DNA from 4 places in the Clostridium sp. CM027 genome. Region 2 is predicted to be linked to each of the others. Evidence: riboswitches for the same ligand, from Rfam matches in the RefSeq annotation. Region 2 holds a riboswitch; each other region holds the start of a gene.
What was found. A riboswitch is a leader RNA that binds a small molecule or an ion and turns the genes downstream of it on or off. The one in region 2 is predicted to bind cobalamin.

Region 1 (6,206 bases), 1.7 Mb from region 2:
ATTATATCATCTCCAAAAATACATCACTATTACTAATATTTCATATATACGCATATTTCATATAACATGCATATTATTATTAAATAAAACATTGCCCCATACATTAATTTTATTGTATCTATTATATGTTCTTTCCCCAAATCGTTTATTTTGTTTCCTATTGTTGGTTTATACATTTTTTCTCCAAAATATTCATTCGTACCACCTAGTCTAACTCCCATAGCCCCCGCTGCTGCTCCTTCTGGATAAGCACAATTAGGACTTTTATGATTTTTTCTATCTCTTATCATCACTTTTATACTGCAAGCAATATTTCCTCGAACAAGTGGTGATGCCAAACAGATTAAAAATCCTGTTATTCTTGCTGGTATAAAATTAAATACATCGTCTGTTTTAGCTGGAAAGAAACCAATATATTTATATTTTTCATTCATATATCCAAGCATTGAATCCATGGTATTTATGCCCTTATACATCATAGCTAAAGGTGCTCCCCCTAATAATGCATAGAGAATAGGGGCTATAACACCATCTGCTGTATTCTCTGCAATGGTCTCCACATCAGCTCTTACTATTTCATACTCAGTAAGGGTTTTTGTATCTCTCCCTACAAGGTACGATAATTTAACTCTTGCGTCATAAATATCATTATTAACTAAAGAATCATAAACCTTCTTACCTTCTTTATGAAGGCATCTAGCAGCTATTGTAGTCCAAAGCAATATTATATTGAGAATATGGTACAACCAAAAAAACTTATTAGAAATCCTCAAAATTATAAAAGGCACTAAAAAACTAGAAAGTGCTACTATAACTACAATAATTCCGCCAAAAACTTTAATTTGACCATTAGTTTTACATATCGTTCTGCCTAACTTATCTAATTTAGAAATAAGCTTTCCTATATAAATCACCGGATGTTTAAACCAATATGGATCTCCAATTAATAAGTCTAACATTACCGCTAAAATTAAATCTATTATGTTCGTCTGAAATAGTATTGCCATTTTAATTCCTCACTATCTTATACTGTTATAATTTTTTAAATAGTTGTTAACTGTCCCTAACTTTTTCTTTTTATTCCTATGATTTTATAGATTGAATCCATATCTACATTATCTCTAACTATATCTGCTAGCTTGTCTAATTCTTTTTCTCTTAGATTTTCATAAACCTTAGATTTTTTAGGTTCCATAGCTTTTTTTACCCTTAAAGTATTAATCATATGTTCTCTAAACTCTACTCCATCAAAAACTCCATGAATATATGTACCCATAACATTTCCACCTGCATTTATTGCTCCATCGAAGGATGACGTATCAGAACCATTCTTATCATAGATTTCAAAAAGTGGTTTTGCATTATGACCATATTTACAAATTCCCATATGTATTTCGTAACCATAAGTTTCTATACTAGTATCCCTAATGTTAATGCTACGAGCCTTTACTCTTGTAGTTATTTTCTCATCTTCAAATATTGTGTCTACGTCTAAAAGCTTCATACCCTCTGTTTCTTTTGAATTTCCCTCTAAGCCATTAGGGTCACTTAAGCTATTTCCTAACATTTGATAGCCTCCACAAATGCCTAATACGTTACCTTGTACACTATATTGCTGAACCGCTTCTGCAAGTCCCGAATTTCTTAAAGAAATTAAATCATCAATAGTATTTTTTGTTCCCGGTATGATAAGGAGGTCTGGTGTGCCCAATTCTCCTTTAGTTGTAACAAATCTAACTGATACATCTTCTTCAGCCTTTAATGCGTCTAAATCCGTAAAATTCGATATATGTGGAAGCTTTATTACAGCAATATCAATAGGTGCAGTAATTTTTTTGTTAAATTCTACTGCACCATCTTCATCTTCGAGTTCCAATCTAAAATAAGGAACTACTCCTGCACATGGAATATGTATAATATCCTCAAGCATTGTAAGTCCTGGCTTTAAGATTTCTAAATCTCCTCTAAACTTATTAATAATAGTGGCTTTAACTCTTTTTTTCTCGGCCTCATTAAGCAAAAGCAAAGTCCCTGCTAGTGACGCAAATACTCCACCCTTATCTATATCTCCTGCGAGTATCACAGGTGCATCTATAAGTTCCGCCATTCCCATATTCACTATATCTCTATCTCTTAAATTAATTTCTGCTGGGCTACCTGCTCCTTCCATTACTATAATATCAAACTTCTTCTCTAATTCTTCAAACTGCTTTTTTAACATGTCTTTGAATTCCAATTTCATATTATGATATTCCATAGCTGTACTATTCCCAAAAACCTTTCCATTAACGATAATTTGGCACTTTTTATCCGAGGTAGGTTTTAATAAAATCGGATTCATATATACCTCTGGCTCCAATCCTGCCGCATAGGCTTGAAGCACCTGCGCACGTCCCATTTCTTTTCCATCCAATGTAATATAAGAATTCAATGACATATTCTGTGACTTAAAAGGACATACTGAAAACCCATCTTGCACAAAAATTCTGCAAAGTGCTGTTACTAATATGCTTTTTCCTACTGATGAAGCGGTTCCTTGAACCATTACTTTAGCCATTACTATTTCTCCTTTCTTCCTGCTTGTATTCTTATTTGGCACACAACAAAAAAACAGCAAGCTTGCGCACCTGCTGTTATGTACAAATTTTTCATTGCACTAACTTGAATTCTACAGTTCTTTCCCGCCGAAAGCTTAATATTACTAATTTAGGCAGGTCTCCTGGCTCTTGATACACTTTCTCTTATCACTTTCCCTTTCAGGTAGTTATAAAAGATTTTCTCTCAATTACAGTAGCGGGGGCTGCTGTGGAATTACACCACATTCCCTTTTCACCTTACTAATCATATACTAAAGTAGCTGCATCCACTTTAGTGGCTGATTAATAATAGGCACCTAAACAAATCTATTCATTTTTAACTAATATAATTCATAATTTTCATTTTTAAAATTTTCAATTTAATACATTTCTATGTAATTAAGTTTATAGCATTATGTTAATCCTGTCAATAAATAAGAATCTAAAATGCTTAAGTCTCATATGGTTATAAGTTATCTCCTGCGAAGCTGCAACAGTTCCACAGGAGATGCATTAATTCGCTAAATTAATTTTGCCTGTAGAAACATAGCTTGTTTGCCTATTTCTGTGAATTTAGCTTCATATTCTGTAACTACGTTATCTTTAAAATCACTCTTATGCAAATCATAGGTTGAAAATAATATTTCAAACCCACACTCTTTGAAATAATCTACCGATTCTTCGAATAACTCTGTATCATCTGTTTTGAACCAAACTTCAGATCCCGGTTTTAAGAATTTCTTATAGCTCGTCAAGAACTTAGTATGAGTTAATCTTCTTTTATTATGTCTGTCTTTTGGCCAAGGATTACAAAAATTTATATAAATTCTGCTTATCTCATCTTTTGCAAACACATCATCAATAAGCATAATGTTCATTGGCATAAGACGTACATTTATGTCTTGTTCCCCTTCAACTTCTCTTACTTCTATAACTTTTCTAAGGGCAAATACCAGAACCTCATCTTTTAAATCAATGCCTACAAAATTGATATCGAGATCTCTCCTGGACTTTTCTGATATAAATCTACCTTTACCGCAACCTAGTTCTAGATGAATTGCATTGTTATTTTTAAACTCTTCATTCCATTTTCCTTTGTGATCATATTGGTCAGTTATTACAATATGACTAGTTTCCAGCTCTGGCCTAGCCCAATATTTTTTTCTTAAGCGCATATATTTTTCTCCTTACATTCTAAATAATAAAAAATCACTATATGATTTTCTTAGCTTTATATTAATATTAAAACATCCCTGCAATATTTAAAAATTGTTTAAATAACCATAACCCTGGCGCTTGCACGATATAAGTAAAAACTGATTGTCCACCAGGTAATATAGGCAATATTAACACCATAAATATTAAGAATTGATACCTATAAATTGTATCTGGTAAATTGTAAAAAAACTTTGGGAACAAATCCCTAACTATATGAGATCCATCAAATCCCGGTATTGGCACTAAATTAAGAAAAAACAAAATACAATTTAGGTACCCTGTAATTATTAAAATTTGGCTAATAATAGTATATAATCCACCATGAATTGGTGGAAATTTCGAAAATAACACAGTAAGAATTGCAAATACAAACCCTAGAATTAGATTAGCAATTGGGCCTGCAACTGAAACTTTCAAATCATCCTTATAATAATTTTTAAATGCACTAGGATTTGTCTGAACAGGCTTTGCCCAACCAAACCCTACTAATATAATCATAAGAAATCCCATTGGATCTATATGTGCGATTGGATTCAGCGTAAGTCTCCCTTGAAATCGTGGAGTTTTGTCTCCTAACCTATCTGCTACGATAGCATGCGCATACTCATGAAAAGTAAATGCTAATAAAATTGCGGGTATCATCAAAATCTTATTTAATATTTGTTGTGTATCCAAATTTATTCCTCCTTATACTCCTACATGGTAGGCAATGTTAATCGCTACTCACCTTGTTAATGCATCTTTGACTTGTTATTTTTTAAGATGTCTACTATCCTATTATAACAAAGTTTATTGTTATTTTGAATTGAATATTCTTAAAATAAAATAATATATTCCCACAACTATATCCTTATGAATTAACTTATATTTTCAGATTATAGAAAAAACCTTATCTTAAAAAGATAAGGTCTTAAATAAACATCATAGTATCGACTACTTAAAAAGAACAAAAGATACTTCTTTATCATTAACCAATGATACTATTCCCTTAGTATACAATTGCAATAATTTTCCTTTATAGCTAGTTTCAGTTCCAGAACTAACATCTTTTATTACAGCTTTCATTACATCATTTTGATAGACCTTACCAAGAGATGTAACAAATAGATCATTTTTTTTAGAAGGTTTTTGTAAATCAATCACTTTCCAATTTTCAGTATTTTCTAATGTTTTCCCATAATAAATTTTGCTTACCAAATTATCTTTTAATTCTCCAAGATACACATTGTCATCATCATCAGTGCCAATTAAAGTAAGTTTTTCTACACCTTTAATATTTATAGGTTCCTCAAGGGTGGTAGAATACATTTTATTATAGACTAATCCCTCGTATACCAAATTATCTTCATGGCGCGCTAATGCCATATTACTCACACTCTTTGGTATTGTATCAATTTTTGTAATCTCTTCCTCTTTGTCACTTCTATAGTCTCTGTCAATTCTATATATACTACTGCTACCACCTTCATTTAAAACCTGTATATAAGTAACACCTGTTAAAATTGATACTTGAATATCTTCTACTTCATCATTTGTACCAGTATATGCTAATTTTCCTATCTTTACTTTTTCACCTTTTGCTACGTCATAAGAATACAATACTAAATTGCTAGACTCATCATCACTTTTTTCTACTAAAAGCATTCTATTTCTATCTGGAAGCCATTTATAAAAAGAAATTTTGCTTCCATCTTCAGCCTCTATATTTTTAACCCTTCCATCCTTACAGTTAGCAATTTTTAATTCTTCATTCTCATAATAGCATAAATGTTTAGCATCATAGGATGCTAATATATTTTCTACGTTTGCTGGCAATGTAATATCAATATTTTTTAATTTATCGCTTTTATTTTCAACAATTTTTTCCGTAACCATTTTTGAATCAGTAGCTAAAAAATAATGATCTATATAAAATAAACCTAAACATTGCATGGATAACGAAAATATTATCCATATACTTATTCTTTTCTTCCAGCTCATAGTTTCTTCTCCTTTAATTTAAAATGTACTATGCTCAAATTTCACTTTATTGCCTACTCTCCACATAAATAATTGAAGGTATAGATCTTTCTCCATAGCTATCGCTAGGATTGTTTATAATTTCATCATCATAAAACAATGTAGAAGAAGAACCTCCATCTAAATTAGTAGCATTATAAGCCCCATAATCATACAATATATCTTGCACCTCTCTTAAATTAGCACCTAAACTACCTATCTGTCTACCATCAATAACTAATAATATTATTGCACCATCTTTCCTTTGTCCAATAGCTGTTCTAGGTGCTATCCCCTGACGTCCGTCACCCGTATTTATAGTTTTATGTCCATTAACTATAAGTGCCGGACCAAAAGATACTGCTTCCATCACTTCAAGCTCTTTCATCTCTTTAATTGAATGAGCTCCAACTA
Region 2 (6,206 bases):
ATACAAATCCAAATTTCTTGAACCTTTACCTGTTATCTTTGTATGAAAAGCTGAGTCTATATAATCAGGTCCTACTTTATACCCTTGTATCTCAAATCCCCTATTTTTAAACGCTTTCATAATTCCGAGTGTTACTGTGGTCTTACCACCACCACTTGAATCTGAAGCTATGACTATACTCTTCATTTATATTCACATCCTTTTGCGGACTATCCCCTAATGTGCAATTAGTTGTTAACTGTCCCCAATGTTTTCACTATCAATTCTAAGTTTTTCAAACACTGAATCAATTTTCTATTCCTATCATTATCCTTAATAGCAAGCCTTACATATTGTTTATCTAGTCCTCTAAAATTATCTGCTTTTCTTATAACAAATCCTTGAGCTAGGCATAGTTTATAAAGTGCCTCTGAGTCCAGTCCTTTTAATTTGCATAATACATAATTTCCATAGGTTAAATACACTTTATCTATAAATGAAATATTTTCAAGTGATCTTATAAACCTAGGCCTTTCCGCTCTTATCCACTCTTTGCTTTTTTCAATATAAACGTTATCTTTTAACACATGACGTGCAGCCATTTCTGCAAAACAGTTTATGTTCCAGGGGTTTTGTTTTTCTTTAACTTTTTTTAATAGGTCTACGTTACTACTTATTCCATACCCAAACCTTATACCAGGCATCGCAAAAAATTTGGTTAATGCTCTTATTATAAATAAACATTTGTATGTTTTAACTTTTTCACTGAAACTGTGCTGTGAATCTCCAGTAAATTCTATAAAAGCCTCATCTATTATTATGACTTTGTCGTTACATTCACAATATTCAAGAATTTTTTGAAACTCAGCCTTATTTATGATATTGCCATTGGGGTTATTCGGATTACCTAAAACCACACCTTCTACACTCTGTAATCTATTAAGAATATCCTCATAATCATAGGAAAGCTCAGCATATTCATGCTTTAATAAGGTATTCTCATTAATCTTCTCTTTTAAATAAGAATACTCTATACTACAATTCCACTTTTTAGCATCAATTTCGTACTCTACAAAAGATGGCACCACAATTAGTAGATTTTTATGACAAGCTATAACTAAGTCAATTATTTCTGCAGCCCCATTTCCTAAAACAAAATATTCTTTTGGGCAATCAATGTATTCTTTTAATTCTTTCAATACCTCCCTATATTGAATATCTGGATATCTTGTTAAAGCATCTACGGCTTCACTAATGTTATCAGTGAAACTTTTAGGAACCCCTAATGGATTAATATTAGAACTGTAATCTATTAATTCTCGCCCCTCAAGTAATCCATTAGTATAAACATCTCCACCATGTATCATTGAATACCTTCCTTTCTACTTGTAACTCACATCTACCGTACTTTTGTTACTTATAACTTACGCAGAATTTTAATTTCCCTTATGTGTTTTCCCTACATTCTTAAACTTTTCATTAATTACATCATTAATGTGCTGTATATAAATGTCTTGAACGTCACTATTTTCCCCTAACCCATGCAGATATATTTTAACTTTAAACCCTTTTGCCTCTAAAATACTCTTCCAGGAGTCCTCTGCATCTCCCGCCATGTCATTCTTGGCATGGTCTCCTGCTACGAGCAGTAGTGGCATTAAAGTGACTTCGCTAATACTCTGAGTCGTAACATTAGGTATTACTCTTTCCAAAGTTGGATACCCTTCCACGGTTGCTACATGGACATTGTTAAAACCTCTATCCCTTAAAACGCTTTCAAAACAGCAATATACTGCATTTGCAATATGGTTTGTACCATGCCCCATCAAAATTACTGTATCCATTGGTTGCAATTGCTTTGATAGAGCATCCACCATTATTGAGTAATCATCTGGCACGCCTGCTTCTTCACCCTTAAAACATAAAAGAGGTCTTCCTATTAAGATATTTTTAAATGCTTTACATTCTTTGTATCTATTAACTACATTATTTATATAATCAAATTCTACTCCAGGAATAACATGCAAAGGCTGAACAATTACCTCATTATATCCTTCGCTTTTTAACTTTTCCAAAGCTTCTTCTGGAGTATCTACATGAATATTATCCCTATTCTTAAGTACTCTAAGAATAATATGTGAAGTAAATGCTCTTCTTATATCATAATCTTCAAAAGTATGTCTTATTTTATCTTCTATTGCATCGATAGTTACTTTTCTTGCATCTTCATGTGTTGTTCCAAAACTTACAATTAAAATTGCCTTCTTCATTTCGATCATCCACCTTGCTAAATATTTTCCGAAATCTATCATAACATTTACATATAATGCTTTTTAAAACAAAAAAAATAGTACGCATACGATAGCGACTACTTTTTAATTAATCCATAATTAAATAGTTCTTTCCCTCCGAAAGCTTGTTAACATCATTTAGGCAGGTCTCCTGGCTTTTGATTCTTCCTTTAATTATCCTTCCTCATTTTTAATTTACGAAGTAGCATTTAAAAGTTTTTCATCAATTACAGTAGCGGGGGCTGCTGCGGATTTAAACCGCATTCCCTTTTCACCTATTTCAAGGCACCTAAAATCATATTCAATTCTCTATTAATTCTAGTTTATTATATTTAAGCCGTACTGTCAATATTTAGAGTGTCTCCTTAGTTTAATAGGCAAAAAAATGATTCAGAAAAATAGTTAGGGACGGTTAACAACTATTTAAATTATTTATATATATATTAGCTTAAGATTATGAATATCATCCCGATTCATAGGCAATAATTCAAATAAAAATCTATGAGGAAGGGTGATTTTAATGCCAAGAAAGGCAAGAGAAAAAACAGATGACTCGATATTTCATATTATGTGCAAAAGTATCAGCGAAATAAATTTATTCAAGGATGATGAGGATAAGAACAAGTATTTATCACTTGTAAAAAAGTATAAATATCTCTATAATTTTAAAATCTACGGTTACTGTCTTATGGATAACCATTCTCATTTAATGATTGATGCTAATGGCACTGATATATCAAAGGCAATGCATGGAATAAATTTTTCTTATGCAATGTACTTTAATAAAAAATATAAAAGGGAAGGACATCTTTTTAAAGATAGATTTAAGAGTAAAATAGTTAATAATGAACGATATTTGAAGACTTTATCTCTATATATACACAATAATCCTACGGATATAGATGAATATAAAAATTGTCCTGAAAAATATGCTTTTTCTAGTCTAGCCATATTTTTAGGAAAAAGACATGATTCTTTTAAATTAGTTGATTATGGATTTATTATGAGCTCTTTTGGTAATAACCTAAAAAATGCAAGAAAGAATTACTATAATCTTGTCTTTCGCTGTAATGGAGAAAAATTAAAACAAGAAATAGAATTTAAAGATGAAAAATCAGAGTATAAATGTGAACGAAAAATACTTGTAAGGAACTTTAAGCCAGAAGATATAATAGAATATATAGCGTCAAAGATGAATGTATCAAAGACTCATCTTTATATGAAGTACAGCAGAAAGCTTGTACGGGCAAAAGCCTTAACCGTTGTTCTAATGAGGAGCCTCTGTAATTTTAAATCTAGCGATATATCCAGCACTCTTGGAAACATTACACAGGCTAGAGTATCAAAATTAAGCACTATTGGCATCGAATTAATTGGAACAGAAGATAAATATGAGAATATTATCATGGATTTTATTAAACGTTATGCTTAGTAATAATTTATTAATATAATCTTCAATATTATGATTAATAACTTAATGACAATCATTAAAATTCATTCTAATTATTTACTTTAACCTACCTATTTATTAAATCTGTTATATTAAATAAAAAAAATTAGAATAACAGATGGATATATGCATTTAATAAACATGGACAAGTATCAAAAATATACATTTTACTTATGTATAATATAAAAATAATTAAAATTAGTGTTCAATAAATTAATTCAACGATAAAAAGGTACAAGTTTCCATAAACAACTTGCACCCAATTATAATATAAATAATTGTTAACCGTCCCCATTATCTTACCTTAACTTATTGCTATAAATAAGATCATAGTTAGAATTTCAACTAATTCATTATTAGCTCCTAAGCTATCTCCCGTAAGTCCCGTAATTTTACTCTCGCAAAACTTATTAAATAGGAAACTTAAAAGTAACGCTGATAGTATCAATATAACACTTTTGTTAAATCCTATTAATAAGGTTCCAAATACAATAGTTATAATACCTGAAATTACCACCCTTTTGATGTCAATATTTCCAATAAATATATTACCCGAGCCTGTTTCTTTAGCATTCTTACCAATAAAAGATATAAAAACAACGGTAAATCTTGCAATTATTGGCGTTGCAATTAATATGAGTGGTAAATTCTTTCCTATGATAGTGCAGACCGCTGCATATCGTGCTAACATATCAAATACTATAGCAATAGTTGCATAAGTGCCTACTGTGCTGTCCTTCATAATTTCTATTATTTTATGTTTGTCTCCTTTAAACGAAAAGAAACCATCACAAGTATCTCCAAGTCCATCCACATGTAATCCTCCAGTAATAACTATCGGTATAATAACTACAAATATTGCTGTAATATCTACTGGCAGCACTTTTATTAATATATAATAAGTTATCCACTGGACAATTCCTATAAATAATCCTACCACCGGAAAAAATACAGATCCCCGCCTAAAGTTTTCCTTGTCACAGTTTAAACTTTTATTTATAGGTATCCGTGTGAAGAATTGGAAAAACAGTAAAAAATCATTTAAATATTCTCTCATTTTATTTGCTCGCAAAGACTTGTCCTTGCAAAGCTCACCTCTTTCCTAAATAGTAATGTTTATTTTAATTTTAAAGTTAATCGGCAAGAACTAAATATACCTCAAATCAATTTTCTAACTATGCATTATGAATAATAGCATCAATATATAAATTACCATATTCATATTTTATAATGCTTATATCCCCATTTTTACAACCAAATTTCCAAAACAAATCTATATTTTCATTCATAATATAACAATATATAGCTCTTATGACTCCCGAATGAGCGCATATTAAAATATTATCGCATTCTAGCTTTTTAATATGCTCCATAAAGTTCTTAACTCTTTCACATAGTTTAATATAACTTTCTCCATTCGGAGGTACAAATTCTTTCCAATTATTTTGCCAACAAATACACTGTTGGGGATATGAAACTTTAATTTCCTCGTATGTTTTCCCTTCAAAATCTCCAAAATCAGTTTCATTTATTCTATTATCTTGTATAACTGCAATTTCCTGTTGTCCTAAAACTAACTTTGCCATCTCTAAAGTTCTTTTTTTATCACTAACGTATACTCTATCTAATTTTATGCCATCAAAGAAATCTTTAGCCTTATTGCCTTGAGCTATGCCAATTTCATTTAGACTTATATCCAAATTACCATAATAAGACCCTTTTCTATTTTCTTCAGTCTGGCCATGTCTTAACAAATAAATATTCATAAATTCTCACACCTAAATTTTACCCTACGGTATTCTCCCTTATATCTATATACTTTTTACTATCAAGCGTTGCCTCTTCAAATGTCCCCATATTATCCATAGTGAAAAGCGCCGCCTCAATTATATTAAAAGCAAGTGGACAACCTGACCCTTCCCCCAGTCTCATGTTCAAATTAAGCATAGGTTTTAATCCTATTTCCTTCATTATAAAAGCTGCCCCCGGTTCCGCAGATAAGTGAGATGCAAATATATATTCCTTCACTAATGGGTTTAGTCTATAAGCACATAATGCAGCTGCTGAGGCTATAAATCCATCAATAACAATAGGCACCCTATTCTTCGCAGCTGACAGGAAGCACCCACATAGTCCCGCAATATCAAATCCTCCAACTTTTGAAAGTACATCGATAACATCATTTTTATCTGGTTTATTTACTTCAATAGCTTTCTTAATTACCCTCTTTTTATTAATAAATTGCTCCTGCGTAATTCCTGAACCTTTACCTACTGACACCTCTACTTCAAGTCCTGAAAGAACGCTCAAAATTGCTGCACTTGTGGCAGTATTTCCTACCCCCATTTCCCCGGTACCAAACAAATCATACCCCTTACGCGCTAAATCATCAACTGTATCGATTCCAACCTCTATAGCTTTAATTGTTTGCTCCCTAGTCATTGCGGGCCCCTTCATCATGTTCATGGTACCATATGCAATTTTTT
Region 3 (6,206 bases), 760 kb from region 2:
TTAAACATCCATCCCATATTCCAAAACGACTATTGAATGAGGTATCGAAATCATGTCCGGTTAAATTTTTAAGCATTTCTGGTGGTACAAAAGTAATTACAGCCGTAATTATAAATATTGTGATAAACAGCCATATATCTTTTTTATTACCTTTAAGTAGATAAAATATAAAAACGCCAAATAATAGCCCCATAAAAGCACCCCGAGATCCCGTTAAACACAATGCAATAACAAAGAGGATTGTCGCTGTCTCATAAAATAATTTTGCAGTTTTTGATTTAATGCTACAAAAATAAATACCTACAAGAATCATTATAGCAAACCAGTTCCCCGCTACATTAGGATTACCAAAGGTGCTATATATTCTACCATTAACTGCTGGCTGAGCTGTACTTTGAAGAAATGCCCCCCAAATATTAAAATTAAAATACTCATATAACACTTTCTCAATAATTCCAAAAATTGCTGAGAACAGAGAAAAAAACACTAAATGCATATATATCTTTTCCACCATATTTTCATTTTTACAATAATTTTGCAAAAAAATACTAACACATAGATATATAAAGAGAGCAAACGATGCAACAATTGATGTAAAACTATAATTTATAACTCCTACTATTAAAGACCAAATAAATAGTAAACAAAGTCCTATATTCCAATAATTTTTATCTATCTTAATTTTTTTAAATAACACCATATATATCATATATAATAATGGTATTATGGTCGTATAAGGAGAAATGATTGTTAATAAAACTAAAATGCCCATAATAAAGCCACCTTCATCTCTAGTATTTTTTTTCGTAAGCATAATGATAAGTGCCCAAGAGAATTACCTTATCATTTTGTAAACTGCAATTCCATTAAGTACTAATATTAACCTTGTCACCTCTTTCTATTATATACTAGCCTTGGTATTATTGTTTACTTTATTAAAAGGGTATATTATTATTCTACAACATATAAGCCCTAAAGCTACACCGACTAAAATATCTGTAGGATATCATTTTTATTATCCCCCTTCCTCCATTATATCTCTTTTCCCATATTGTTTCAAAAAAATAAATGTAGCAAAGGATTACCCTTGCTACTAAAATGGCATAATAAAAGTTTTACCCGTTTTAGGATTTTTAGTTATATATACATCTAATCCGTAAACCTCTTTAATTATATCTTCTGTTAATACTTCCTCTGGAGTTCCATCTTTGTAAACTAAGCAATCATGCATTAGTATCATATGATTGCCATATGCAGCCGCTATGTTCAAATCATGTAGCACAGCAATAATTGTTATGTTTTTATTTTCATTTAATTGTTTTAATTGATTCATCATTTCAATTTGATGATGAATGTCTAGGTGAGAAATAGGCTCATCTAAAAGAATTATTCCTGTTTCTTGGGCAATCGCTCTTGCCACTACCACTCGTTGTCTTTCTCCGCCACTTAATGCATTTATGCTTTTATTTCTAAGACCCCAAGTGTTTGTCATTTTCATAGCTTTCATAGCTATTCCCATATCTTTTTCACTTTCTGAGCAGAATCTAGAAATATGAGGCGTTCTTCCCATAAGAACTATATCTTGTACTGAAATATCGAATTCGATTTCTGTGCTTTGCGGTACCACTGCTATTTTCTTTGCTAAAACCTTTGATTTCATTTGGGCTAAGTCCTTTTCATCAATAAAAACTTCACCTTTTTCAGGTTGCAGTGATTTTGATAATATCCTTAGAAGTGTAGTTTTACCTGAACCATTTGGACCTAGAATAGTGTGAAATTTTCCTCTTTCTATGTTTATACTAATATCCTTTAATACTTCCTGTTCAAAGGAAAAACTTACGTTATTTATCTCTATCAATTACATCGCCTTCTTCTTTGTTCTATATAATAAATATATAAAAAATGGAACTCCAAAAATTGAAGTAATAATTCCTACTGGTATTTCTGATGGAGGCACTACTGCTCTTGCAAGCGTATCGCAAATTATTAAAAATATAGCTCCCCCAAGTGCAGAAAATGGTATAACCACCCTATTATCTGGTCCAAAAATCATTCTAATAGAGTGCGGCACTATAAGACCTACAAATCCAATTATTCCACTTACAGATACGACTGCTGCCACCATCAAAGTACTTATTAAAAGTATATACTTTTTTAATCCATTTACATCTACACCAAGACTTCTAGCACTCTCTTCTCCAAGAACCATGATATTCAGATCTCTTGAAAATGTAAAAATAAATAAAATTGAGGGAACTACTATTATAAACAGTAAAATTACCTCGTGATATCCAGCCGTTGAAAAACTTCCCATCGTCCACATAACTATTTTTTCAATATTATCTCTATTAAAGGTCATCATTAATGAAATAATGGATGATAATAAATAATTTATGGCAACACCCGATAGTAAAAGTGTGGTAACTGGAACTTTAGTACCGACTCTCGCAATATTATAAACCAGAAAAGTAGTTATTATAGCACCTACAAAAGCATTGAATGCCACCATGCTCATCCCTAAAAAATTGATTTCATTAAGAAAAACCATGGTTATAGTGGCCCCAAGTGCAGCCCCTGATGAAACTCCGAGAATAAATGGATCTGCCATTGGATTTTTGAAAATACCCTGAAAAGAGGTACCAACCACTGAAAGTGCTGCTCCTACTAAACAGGATAAAATGATTCTAGGAAGTCTTAACTTTACCAATATGATTGCAGATGTAGGATTAATTCCATCTAAGGATACACTGTTATTTAATATTGGAATTTTGCTTATAATAATTAGGGCTGTCTGTTTTAAAGAAATATCTGCTACCCCAAAATTTGTTGCTACAATCATTACAATTAGGAGTAAAAATACCCCTACTGCAAAAACTCGTCGATAATAACTCTTATTTTCTATAAACGTCATGGTTATTTAACCCCTTTTATTTAAAAAGTTCAGGATGAACTAATTTAGCAATTGCTTCAAGTCCTTCTGCAAGTCTCGGTCCCTGCCTAACAATAATGTTTTCATCAATCTCCAATAATTTGCCGTTCTTAACTGCATTCAAATCTTTGTAACCATTGGTAGCTTTTATACCTTTTTTTGAATCATAGAGCTTTGAACAAATTAGCACATCAGGATTCTTTTCTACAAGCTTTTCTACACTGTAGTTCCAACCAACTACGTCGCCCGCAGCATTTTTTCCGCCAGCAATGTCTATCATACTACCTATAAATGTATCTTTTCCTGCTGTAAAATCACCACTCTTGCCAAATCCTGCTACATAGTACACTGTTGGCTTCTTAGCATCCTTAACCTTATCAGTTATTTCTGCAACTTTCCTTTTCATATCTGATACTATTGTCTGGGCTTCCCCACTAGCATTTACAACCTGACCAAGTTTTGACATTGTGTCATACACACCATTAAAATTTTCTTCACCACCAAGCGCTACAACCTTTATATTAAGAGCCTCTAATTTTTTAATAATAGCCTTATCAAAAAGAGCTGATACAATAACTACATCAGGTTTTAATTCAACAATTTTCTCTACACTTGGTTGCAATAAGTCACCAACAGATGTAACCTTAAGGGCCTGAGCTGGGTAATCATCGTAATCACTTCTACCAACTACACTGCTTCCTTTACCAAGTGCATATATTCCCTCTGTTATATTTGGTGCAATTGTAATAATTCTTTTAGGTTCTTTTTCAATGATAACCGTTCTATCATATGAGTCAACTACCTTTAGCGGATATACTACAGCGTTAGTTTCCTTTTTAGTAGTATTAAGCGACCCTTTATTCTCACCTTTGCTGCCACACGCGCTAAATACAACACAAACAAAAACAGCTAAAACTAGACTTATTATACTTTTTCTTTTAAACATAAGTTGCCTCCATAAATTTTAATTTTTTAATTACTTATTTAATTTTAATTGGGATACCACAAACCACCATGTGAACTTCCTGAGCCCTTGATGCAATATACTGATTAACTCTACCCGCAATATCTCTAAAAACCCTTGCCATCTTGTATTCTGGTACAATTCCAGAGCCAATTTCGTTAGTTACAAGAATTATTGTTTTTAAGTTTTTTTCTGCTTCGTCAAGAAATACTGCTACCTCTTGTAAAATCCCTTTTTCCATTGCGCTTATAGCTTGATTATTAAGATCATCGAACTTATCCCCCGCTTCATCAAACATAAGATTTGTAGTCATTATTGTAATACAATCTAATAAAATCGTATCAAACTGCATTTCTTCGTTATAGAATACCTGTTTTAAATTCTTATAGCCTTCAAAGGTATACCAATTAGCTGGTCTTCTTTCTTTATGTTTTTTTACTCTGTCCTTCATTTCATCATCAAACGGAATTGAAGTTGCAATATAAAGTACGTTGCCCTTCTCTTCTTTGGCTAGCTTCTCAGCATATGTACTTTTCCCACTCCTTGCTCCACCTGTTATAAGTATAATTTTTTTCATAGTATGCTCCTTATTATTTTAATGATATACTCTAATGTAAAAAAATCAGAAAATAAAAAAACCACATCTCAAGGATGTGGAATAATGCAATTAAATTTTTCACATATTGGATAACCCAATATTATTGTTAAATCACGCATTTTTCATCCTCCCTCCGAAGACTAAAATTTCAAGCAATAGGCAGGTTTACTGGCTTTAGCATCATCTTACTCTCCAACCTTCTCAGTTTCCCAATGGTTCTTTGGATTTCATCCTCTAATACAGTAGCGGTGGGCTGCAGTGGTTTTATAATCACTTTCCCTTTTAACCCCTGTTACAGGGCACCTAAAACAATATTTAATTTTTATTAAGTTGACTATTTTTATTGTAACATCAAAAAAATATTAAAGCAATGTAAATCATTCTACCTACTTTCTAACGCTATTTCAGTGTTTTATTTAAGTAATATTCCATTACTCCTTTTACAATAGGTACCACATGGTGACTTCCACCTTTCTCTTTAACGTTTTCCATTAACATTGATACTACTATTTTAGGATTAACTGTATCCATACATATAAACCATCCATTTTCTTCTGCAGCTTTATCCTTGTCATCTTTCTTAAGTTCCGCTGTTCCAGTTTTACCCGCGAGAGCTTGCCCATCAACTCTTGCCGCATGACCTGTACCATTTGGGTTATCGATAACTCCAGTGAGACCATCTTTTACAAATTTTATATTATCCGCGGAAATTGCATTAGCTTTCCATACCTTAGCCTTTACCTTTTCATTCAAACTTTCTAAAGTTGGAGACATAATATTTCCATCGTTAACAACTGCGCTATACGATAGTGCAAGGTGAAGTGGGCTCATAAGGACCTCCCCTTGACCATAACCAGTATCTGCTAATGCTACATCATTCTTAATGTTGTTACCATTGGCTACTTGTGAATTTGCTATTGGATAATTTATTGGAAGCTTTTGACCTATTCCAAAATTGTTGCATCCTTTTATAAATTCCTCTTTACCTATATTAAGAGCTGCCTTTGCGAAATATATGTTATCAGAGTATACAAATGCATCCTGTAAATTCACTGACTCTCTCGGTTCACCAACCCTAGTAACCTTATTGAGTCCCCATGATTTATCCGGTTGCCATTCGTTTCCCGGTATGTTAATAAGTTCACTAGGTTTTATCTTCCCTTGCTCTAACCCAACTGCAGCCGTTATCAGTTTAAATGTAGACCCTGGAGAATATACAGCCTTAAATCTATTATTAAATGGATCCCCTGCTTTTTCCCATTCTGCCTTTTGGGTATTAGAAACATAAGTAGTAATTGCATTTGTATCATATGACGGCGAGCTTACTAAAGCCAATACCTCTCCAGTTTTTGGATTTATTGCTGCACTGGCTCCCGGCTCTTTATTCATCCCTTCATATATTTTCTTCTGTAGTTCACTATCTACTGATAATGTTATATTTTCACCTGCTTTTGATTCTTTTTTAAGAATTACAACCTTATTGTTATTATTTTGTTTTGATATATATATTGTTGCCCCATTTTCACCCTTAAGCTTGTCCTCATAAACCTGTTCAAGACCTGCCTTTCCTATTAAACTAAATGAGTTATACCCTTTACTAGAATTCTTTTGTAGTTCCTCAGCAGTTATCGGCTTTATGTATCCTATAAGCGACCCCAAAGCTTCCCCACCTGGATATACTCTACCTTTAGTCTTGTTCGGGATTACCCCATCAA
Region 4 (6,206 bases), 280 kb from region 2:
TTTTTTTCGTCTTTACCATTAATTTTCGCCTCCCTTTAGGAATCCAAGTTCTGTTAATTCGGATTTTGCATATGTTTCAAGACCCATAATGATGACAACGGTCAGAATACCCTCGATAATTGCCAGTGGAAGCTGCGTCGGTGCAAATACTGCAAGGAACTTGACTACAGATGCTGCGATACCACCGTTTGCAGACGGATACGCAAGTGCAAGTTCAAAACTTGTTACACAATAGGTTAATAAGTCACCGATTGATGCTGCCAGAAAAATACCTACATATTTATTGACTTTGAGCTTCTGGCATGATTTGTAGATTACATAAGTAATAAGCGGTCCTGCAATAGCCATAGAAAACGTATTAGCACCAAGAGTGGTCAGTCCGCCATGAGCAAGCAAAATTGACTGAAAAAGCAGTACAATAATCCCCAGGATGCTGACTGCCATTGGTCCGAATAGGATTGCACCAAGTCCGGTACCAGTCATATGTGAGCAACTTCCTGTTACTGACGGAATCTTTAAAGATGAAAGCACAAAAATGAATGCGCCTGACATAGCAAGAATAGTGATGGATCTACGATTCTTCGCTAATGTTTTCTTAATTGATAAGTAACCTGCTACTAAGAATGGAACGCATATAACACCCCATATAATACAGAATTTTGGTGGAAGGTATCCTTCCATGATGTGCATTGCGTTTGCTGCCGGGGCTACCCCGAAAATTAATGCGAAAGCAATCGCAATAAAGACAATTTTCTTTTCTTTCTGATTCATTTTTTTCCTCCTCTATTGTTTTTAATTTATATTAATCTAAGCTAAAACGCCTAGAAAATCCAACTATTTTCCAAACATTTCCTTGAACTCTTGCATACTTTTCGGATAGGCACTAGTATCTTCCAGCAGATGTTTTTCTACAAGCAATTCATATATCTCCATCACGGTTGGCTGTTTTAGATTTGCCTGTTTCAAAATTTCTGTGTTTTGAAAAATCTCTAAGGGTGTTCCATCTGCGATAATTTTCCCTTGGCAGAATACAAGGACTCGCTCCGCCCATCGGTATGCGAAATCTACATCATGGGTGGAAATGAGCATTGTCTTGCCCTCCGAACCAAGCTTGGCCAAAACTTCTTCTAGTATCAGTGCATTTAAAGGGTCCAGTGATGCAGTCGGTTCATCAAAGATAATGATTTCTGATTTCATAGCAATGATGCCCGCAATGGTGACGCGCTTCTTTTCACCGCCACTCAAATAGTGTGGCGGACGATCCTTGAAATCTGATATGTTCATGTATGCCAGTGCTTCCTCAACTCGCTTTAGTACTTCCTCTTTTGGAAGCTTTAAATTCATCGGCCCGAATCCAACTTCTGCCCTAACTGTAGATGCGATTATTTGATTGTCCGCATCTTGAAATACAATTCCGATATTTTTTCGAAGTCCTTTTAAATTCTTTCTATTAACGACAGTACCCCGGTAAATGATTTTTCCCTGTTCAGGTGTAAATACACCGTTTATATTCAAGAAAAATGTAGATTTTCCCGATCCATTGGAACCAATGACAGCGATTTTCTCACCTTCATAGATATCCACGCTTACACCATCCAATGCAGACTTTCCATTCCCGTAGACGTAGTATAGATCTTCGACCTTTAATATTGATTTCCCCATAATAGCTCCTTTCTATCTTGTAACGCCCCATATCAGGATCAAAAAAATTATAAATACTACTGCAGAGGCAATCTGTATTGTCTCTACCTTTTTATCTTCCTCCAAAAATATAAGATCCCCATCATAGCATCTGGCCTCCATGGCATCATAATAATCGTTTGCCTTTTTAAGCGAAATAACCAGCATATTGCTTGCAATGCTTCCAAATGTATAGCAGGAAGTCTTAAAATCACAGTAGCCCTGACGAGATTCTGCGGAATTTTTCATTTTAGTATAGACATCCATTAAAATGAAAATATAACGGTAAATGAGGTTCATCAGCTCTACAATAAGCTTTGGAACATGTGCTTTTCGAAGCACATATATAATCTCGGAGGATGGAGTTGACAGTGTCATCATTTGTAGGGCACTTATAGCTGCAAAAACTTTCAGAATCAAAAATGCCACTTCCTTAAGCTTTGCCTGAGAAGTAAACACATAGCAGAAGCCAAGATACAAGTTATACTGCCCCATCGGCTGCTTTGAAAAATCAATAGCAATTGTAAAAGTGCCAAGGAGGATAAAGATGATTGGAATCGCCAGTATTGACAAGTATTCGTTTACTGGAAGCTCTCCTTTTACAATGGTCAGATAGGCCATTGCAATAATGACCACAACAGATACATAGGGGTTTTCCAATACAATACAAAGAATCAATATCAAAACAGAAAGAGATACTTTAAAAGTAGCATTCCAGTGCCTGATTTTAGAAGTATAAGCATAAAAATCAATTGAAAACCCTTCGCCGTGTTTATGTCCGGTTCCATGGTGATGATTATGTGTCCCATCCCCTTTTTTCCATTTGAAGAAAAAGCCCACCATTAGAAAAATGGCACATAAAATAATAATTTTTCCCATTTCACATCTCCTTTGAATTTTCACCCCATGGCAGCATTCTGGGAGATTTTAGAATAATAAAAATAGATGAAGCATAGTAAACAATTACACCTACAATCTGATTTAAAAATGCAAGGCCAGATAATGTAACTATAATCGCATTGAAGCACCCGGCGAAAACGATGATATTCTGCCTAATCATGTTATAGGCTCGTTTTGACAATTCGTAGTATAGGCCTGTCTACAAAACAAAAATCCTTCTAACTAAAGTGTTAGAAGGAAACGATTCAAAAATATGCTTAATCATATAAAATCAACAAACAAATTTTCATTATAAAGCCCTCTCTATCACTCGTAGAGTTTGTAGTGCGAAAATATGGGCAGGTATTCTGACTCAAGAATCATTATTTAAGCGCGCCTTCCCCGTTTTCGAGTGGCATAATGCACTTAAATTCATCTATTACAGCTACGAGATAGTTCAGGATTTTAACCTGATTCCCTTTTAATTAATTTAAACCTATATTCTATTATTTAATTTTTATAATTCTTTCACACATGTACTCATTACATAGTAGACTTATTATTACAAAAAATCAACTACTTTAATTGTAAAAAGATAATATTTTTCAAACTTTCACAAAATAATACATTATACTATATTCTGAAATAAATGCTACAGTAAAAAAAGGGACCCACTAGGGGACCCTATACGTACTTTCTCATGTGCTTTAATGCAGTTTTTTCAAGTCTAGAAACTTGTGCTTGGGATATTCCTATTTCACCTGCTACTTCCATTTGAGTTCTTCCATCGAAGAACCTTAAATTTAAGATTAACTTTTCTCTAACATTTAATTTTTTCATTGCCTCTTTAATCGATATATTTTCAAGCCAATTATCATCTAAATTTTTGGTGTCACTTATTTGATCCATTACATAAATTTCATCTCCACCAGCGTGATAAATTGGTTCAAATAAAGATACAGGATTTTGTATAGCATCTAAAGCAAATACTACATCTTCCCTTGGTAATTCTAATTCTTTTGCTATTTCAGCTACAGTAGGCTCTTTGTTGTCTTGATTCACCAATCTGTCCCTAACTTGTAATGCTTTATATGCAATATCCCTTAATGATCTACTAACTCTTATTGAGTTATTATCTCTTAAATATCTTCTTATTTCCCCAATAATCATAGGAACTGCATATGTTGAAAATCTAACATTTAGACTTAGATCAAAATTATCAATGGACTTCATTAAACCAATACAGCCTACTTGAAATAAATCATCTACGTTTTCTCCTCGATTATTAAAGTGCTTTATCACACTTAAAACCAATCTTAAATTTCCTTTAATAAATTTTTCTCTACACTCATACTCACCATTTTGTATCCTAAATAGTAGCTCTTTCATTTCTTTTTCTTTTAGTACGGGTAATTTTGAAGTATCTACACCACATATTTCTACTTTATTGAATACCATAAGGTCATCATTCCCTTCAGAGTAATTGCTTCTAAATTATGTCCTTATGGTTTGCTTTTTATACTACAGACAACCTTTAACATCTGAAAGGGTGTTTTTATTTTAATCTTAATAATAGATTCATCAAAATTGCATCACAATTTCTTTAATCCCGCCCATAACATTCCTACATATTACTAAACCTTATTTAAGCTATCTATTAATTCATTAAAATTCTTTTTAGCTACTATTTCTCTATTCTTAAAATCACCTATTTTTTGTTTATTAAATTTTTCACTTTTATCTAGGTTTACTAATTCCTCTTTTACAGTTTCTCTAAGCCTTGGAATAATATTTATTATTTTTTTTATTCCATAAATATATTCATCATCATAAAGCTTGAAACATTCAAATAAACCTGATATAAGTCTCCCATCAGAAAATATGTAAATATATCTATCACTCATTTCATCTGATAAATCAACTTCAATTTTATGCTTATACAGCCTAAAGAAAACATCATCTTTCTCAATGAAAACAGGAAATATCATAGAAAAAAGCATCTCTATTTCTTCTTCCTGCTCAACTAATCCTGAAAAATCGCTTTCATTAAGTTTTTTAACTATTTCATCTGTAAAAATATATTTCCTTACCTCTTTTCCCAATTTACTCCTTAGTTTTTGCTCCTTTTCATCAGATAATAAATTGTCTATTGAATCAATTAATTTATTTAGCGGACCTTTAATCTCATTTTTTTTCATAATGAAAAAACCTCCTTAATAATACATAAACTACATATATAAACTTAATTTAATCGAAGCCAAAATGTAGCGTATTCCAAGAAATTATCCTAAAAGCGCAAAAACATATTCCATAAAAGAGGATATAAAAGGACAGCTACAATTCCTGAAATAGCCATAGTTATGCCACTCATGGCTCCCTCAGTTTCTCCTATTTCCATAGCCCTCGCTGTTCCCAGCGCATGAGAAGATGCTCCCATAGCAATCCCTAAGGCAACTTTATCATTAACTTTTAAAATTTTATATAAAAACGGTCCGACAATTGAGCCTACAACACCTGTCATTATTATAGCTACAACTGTAATTGAGGAAAGTCCCCCTAACTGATTTGACAATGCTATTCCTATAGGTGTTGTTATAGACTTAGGTATTAAAGATTCAATAAGTACATCGGAAATTCCAAATAATTTCGAAAGGAATACTACACATACAATACCAGAAATCGCACCACTCAAAATCCCTATAAGTATTGGTATAGCATTTTTTTTAAATAAAGAGAATTTCTTATACATAGGCAAAGCTAATGCCACTGTGGCAGGAAATAAAAAAAATGAAATTATTTTACCTCCGTTATTGTAGTCTTCATATTTAATATGTAGCTTTGTCAAAAAAAATATTAATATAATAATGGCTATCAAAAGTGGATTAAAAATTGAAAGTCTGCCTTTCTTCTTTATGTAAATCCCAATTTCATAAGCAATAAGGGATATTATTACACCAAAAACTGGTGAAGTAATTAAATCATTCATATAAACGTCCTTTCCTTAAAAATTTAACTACGAGTGCTGTTACAATCCAAACTAAACATGTGGAAAGAACAACTATAACGATAAATGGTATCCATTTTCCTTTTAACACACCAAATGCTGTCATTAGACCTACTCCAGCAGGAATAAAGAAAAAAGACATATTTGATAAAAGGAACTCACAAACTTCTTCTATCATTTCAACCTTAACTATACCTATTTGCAACCCCAAAAACAGTAAAATAAGTCCAATAACCGCTCCCGGAATCGGTAATTTAAACATAAGTTGCAATATAGTTCCAATAATATACGGAATCAAAATAATCATTAATTGTCTTAAGTACTTCATTGTTTCACCTACTTATTATAAAATGTTGTCATTTGTGTAATTTTCTTATTAAAGCATAAAATTCTTACCTATTTATATATGTAATCTCTTGTCAAAGGCAAATCATTATTTACACCTTTAGCAAACAATATCTGATGAAGAATGATATTTTATTCTATCATTAGCCTTTTGAAATTGTTCTTCATTTAAGGTAATTCTAATAACCTTTACTTTATATTGTTTTGCTGAATTTTATAAAACAGTTTGTCAGTAACCAACATTTATCACTCCCTAATTATATTAATATAGTTTACTAGTAATTAGTTCTTTATTTCA

Region 1: it holds a riboswitch for cobalamin, as region 2 does, so the genes downstream of both, KTC92_RS16620 (cobyric acid synthase) here and KTC92_RS08665 (sirohydrochlorin cobaltochelatase) in region 2, are expected to answer to the same signal.
Region 3: it holds a riboswitch for cobalamin, as region 2 does, so the genes downstream of both, cobU (bifunctional adenosylcobinamide kinase/adenosylcobinamide-phosphate guanylyltransferase) here and KTC92_RS08665 (sirohydrochlorin cobaltochelatase) in region 2, are expected to answer to the same signal.
Region 4: it holds a riboswitch for cobalamin, as region 2 does, so the genes downstream of both, cbiQ (cobalt ECF transporter T component CbiQ) here and KTC92_RS08665 (sirohydrochlorin cobaltochelatase) in region 2, are expected to answer to the same signal.

Annotation. Positions count from the first base shown of each region.
Region 1 covers NZ_CP077725.1:3,486,132-3,492,337, reverse strand. The annotation lists gene hemA (glutamyl-tRNA reductase) at 1-2, opposite strand, end outside; gene cbiB (adenosylcobinamide-phosphate synthase CbiB) at 33-983, opposite strand; gene KTC92_RS16620 (cobyric acid synthase) at 1,064-2,557, opposite strand; cobalamin riboswitch at 2,692-2,868, opposite strand; gene trmB (tRNA (guanosine(46)-N7)-methyltransferase TrmB) at 3,098-3,751, opposite strand; gene KTC92_RS16610 (site-2 protease family protein) at 3,819-4,436, opposite strand; gene KTC92_RS16605 (hypothetical protein) at 4,728-5,774, opposite strand; gene KTC92_RS16600 (phosphodiester glycosidase family protein) at 5,821-6,206, opposite strand, start outside.
Region 2 covers NZ_CP077725.1:1,815,383-1,821,588, forward strand. The annotation lists gene KTC92_RS08655 (cobyrinate a,c-diamide synthase) at 1-186, opposite strand, end outside; gene KTC92_RS08660 (histidinol-phosphate transaminase) at 228-1,346, opposite strand; gene KTC92_RS08665 (sirohydrochlorin cobaltochelatase) at 1,416-2,249, opposite strand; cobalamin riboswitch at 2,394-2,578, opposite strand; gene KTC92_RS08670 (transposase) at 2,791-3,702, shown strand; gene cobS (adenosylcobinamide-GDP ribazoletransferase) at 4,025-4,777, opposite strand; gene cobC (alpha-ribazole phosphatase) at 4,896-5,486, opposite strand; gene cobT (nicotinate-nucleotide--dimethylbenzimidazole phosphoribosyltransferase) at 5,506-6,206, opposite strand, start outside.
Region 3 covers NZ_CP077725.1:1,056,019-1,062,224, forward strand. The annotation lists gene KTC92_RS05110 (O-antigen ligase family protein) at 1-772, opposite strand, end outside; gene KTC92_RS05115 (ABC transporter ATP-binding protein) at 1,094-1,858, opposite strand; gene KTC92_RS05120 (iron ABC transporter permease) at 1,859-2,911, opposite strand; gene KTC92_RS05125 (ABC transporter substrate-binding protein) at 2,928-3,875, opposite strand; gene cobU (bifunctional adenosylcobinamide kinase/adenosylcobinamide-phosphate guanylyltransferase) at 3,910-4,470, opposite strand; cobalamin riboswitch at 4,632-4,813, opposite strand; partial or broken gene KTC92_RS18630 (hypothetical protein) at 4,773-4,835, opposite strand; gene KTC92_RS05135 (penicillin-binding transpeptidase domain-containing protein) at 4,891-6,206, opposite strand, start outside.
Region 4 covers NZ_CP077725.1:2,095,298-2,101,503, forward strand. The annotation lists gene KTC92_RS09935 (energy-coupling factor ABC transporter substrate-binding protein) at 1-19, opposite strand, end outside; gene KTC92_RS09940 (energy-coupling factor ABC transporter permease) at 19-771, opposite strand; gene KTC92_RS09945 (energy-coupling factor ABC transporter ATP-binding protein) at 835-1,662, opposite strand; gene cbiQ (cobalt ECF transporter T component CbiQ) at 1,675-2,523, opposite strand; cobalamin riboswitch at 2,900-3,074, opposite strand; gene sigG (RNA polymerase sporulation sigma factor SigG) at 3,244-4,017, opposite strand; gene KTC92_RS09960 (hypothetical protein) at 4,194-4,757, opposite strand; gene KTC92_RS09965 (LrgB family protein) at 4,847-5,545, opposite strand; gene KTC92_RS09970 (CidA/LrgA family protein) at 5,538-5,891, opposite strand.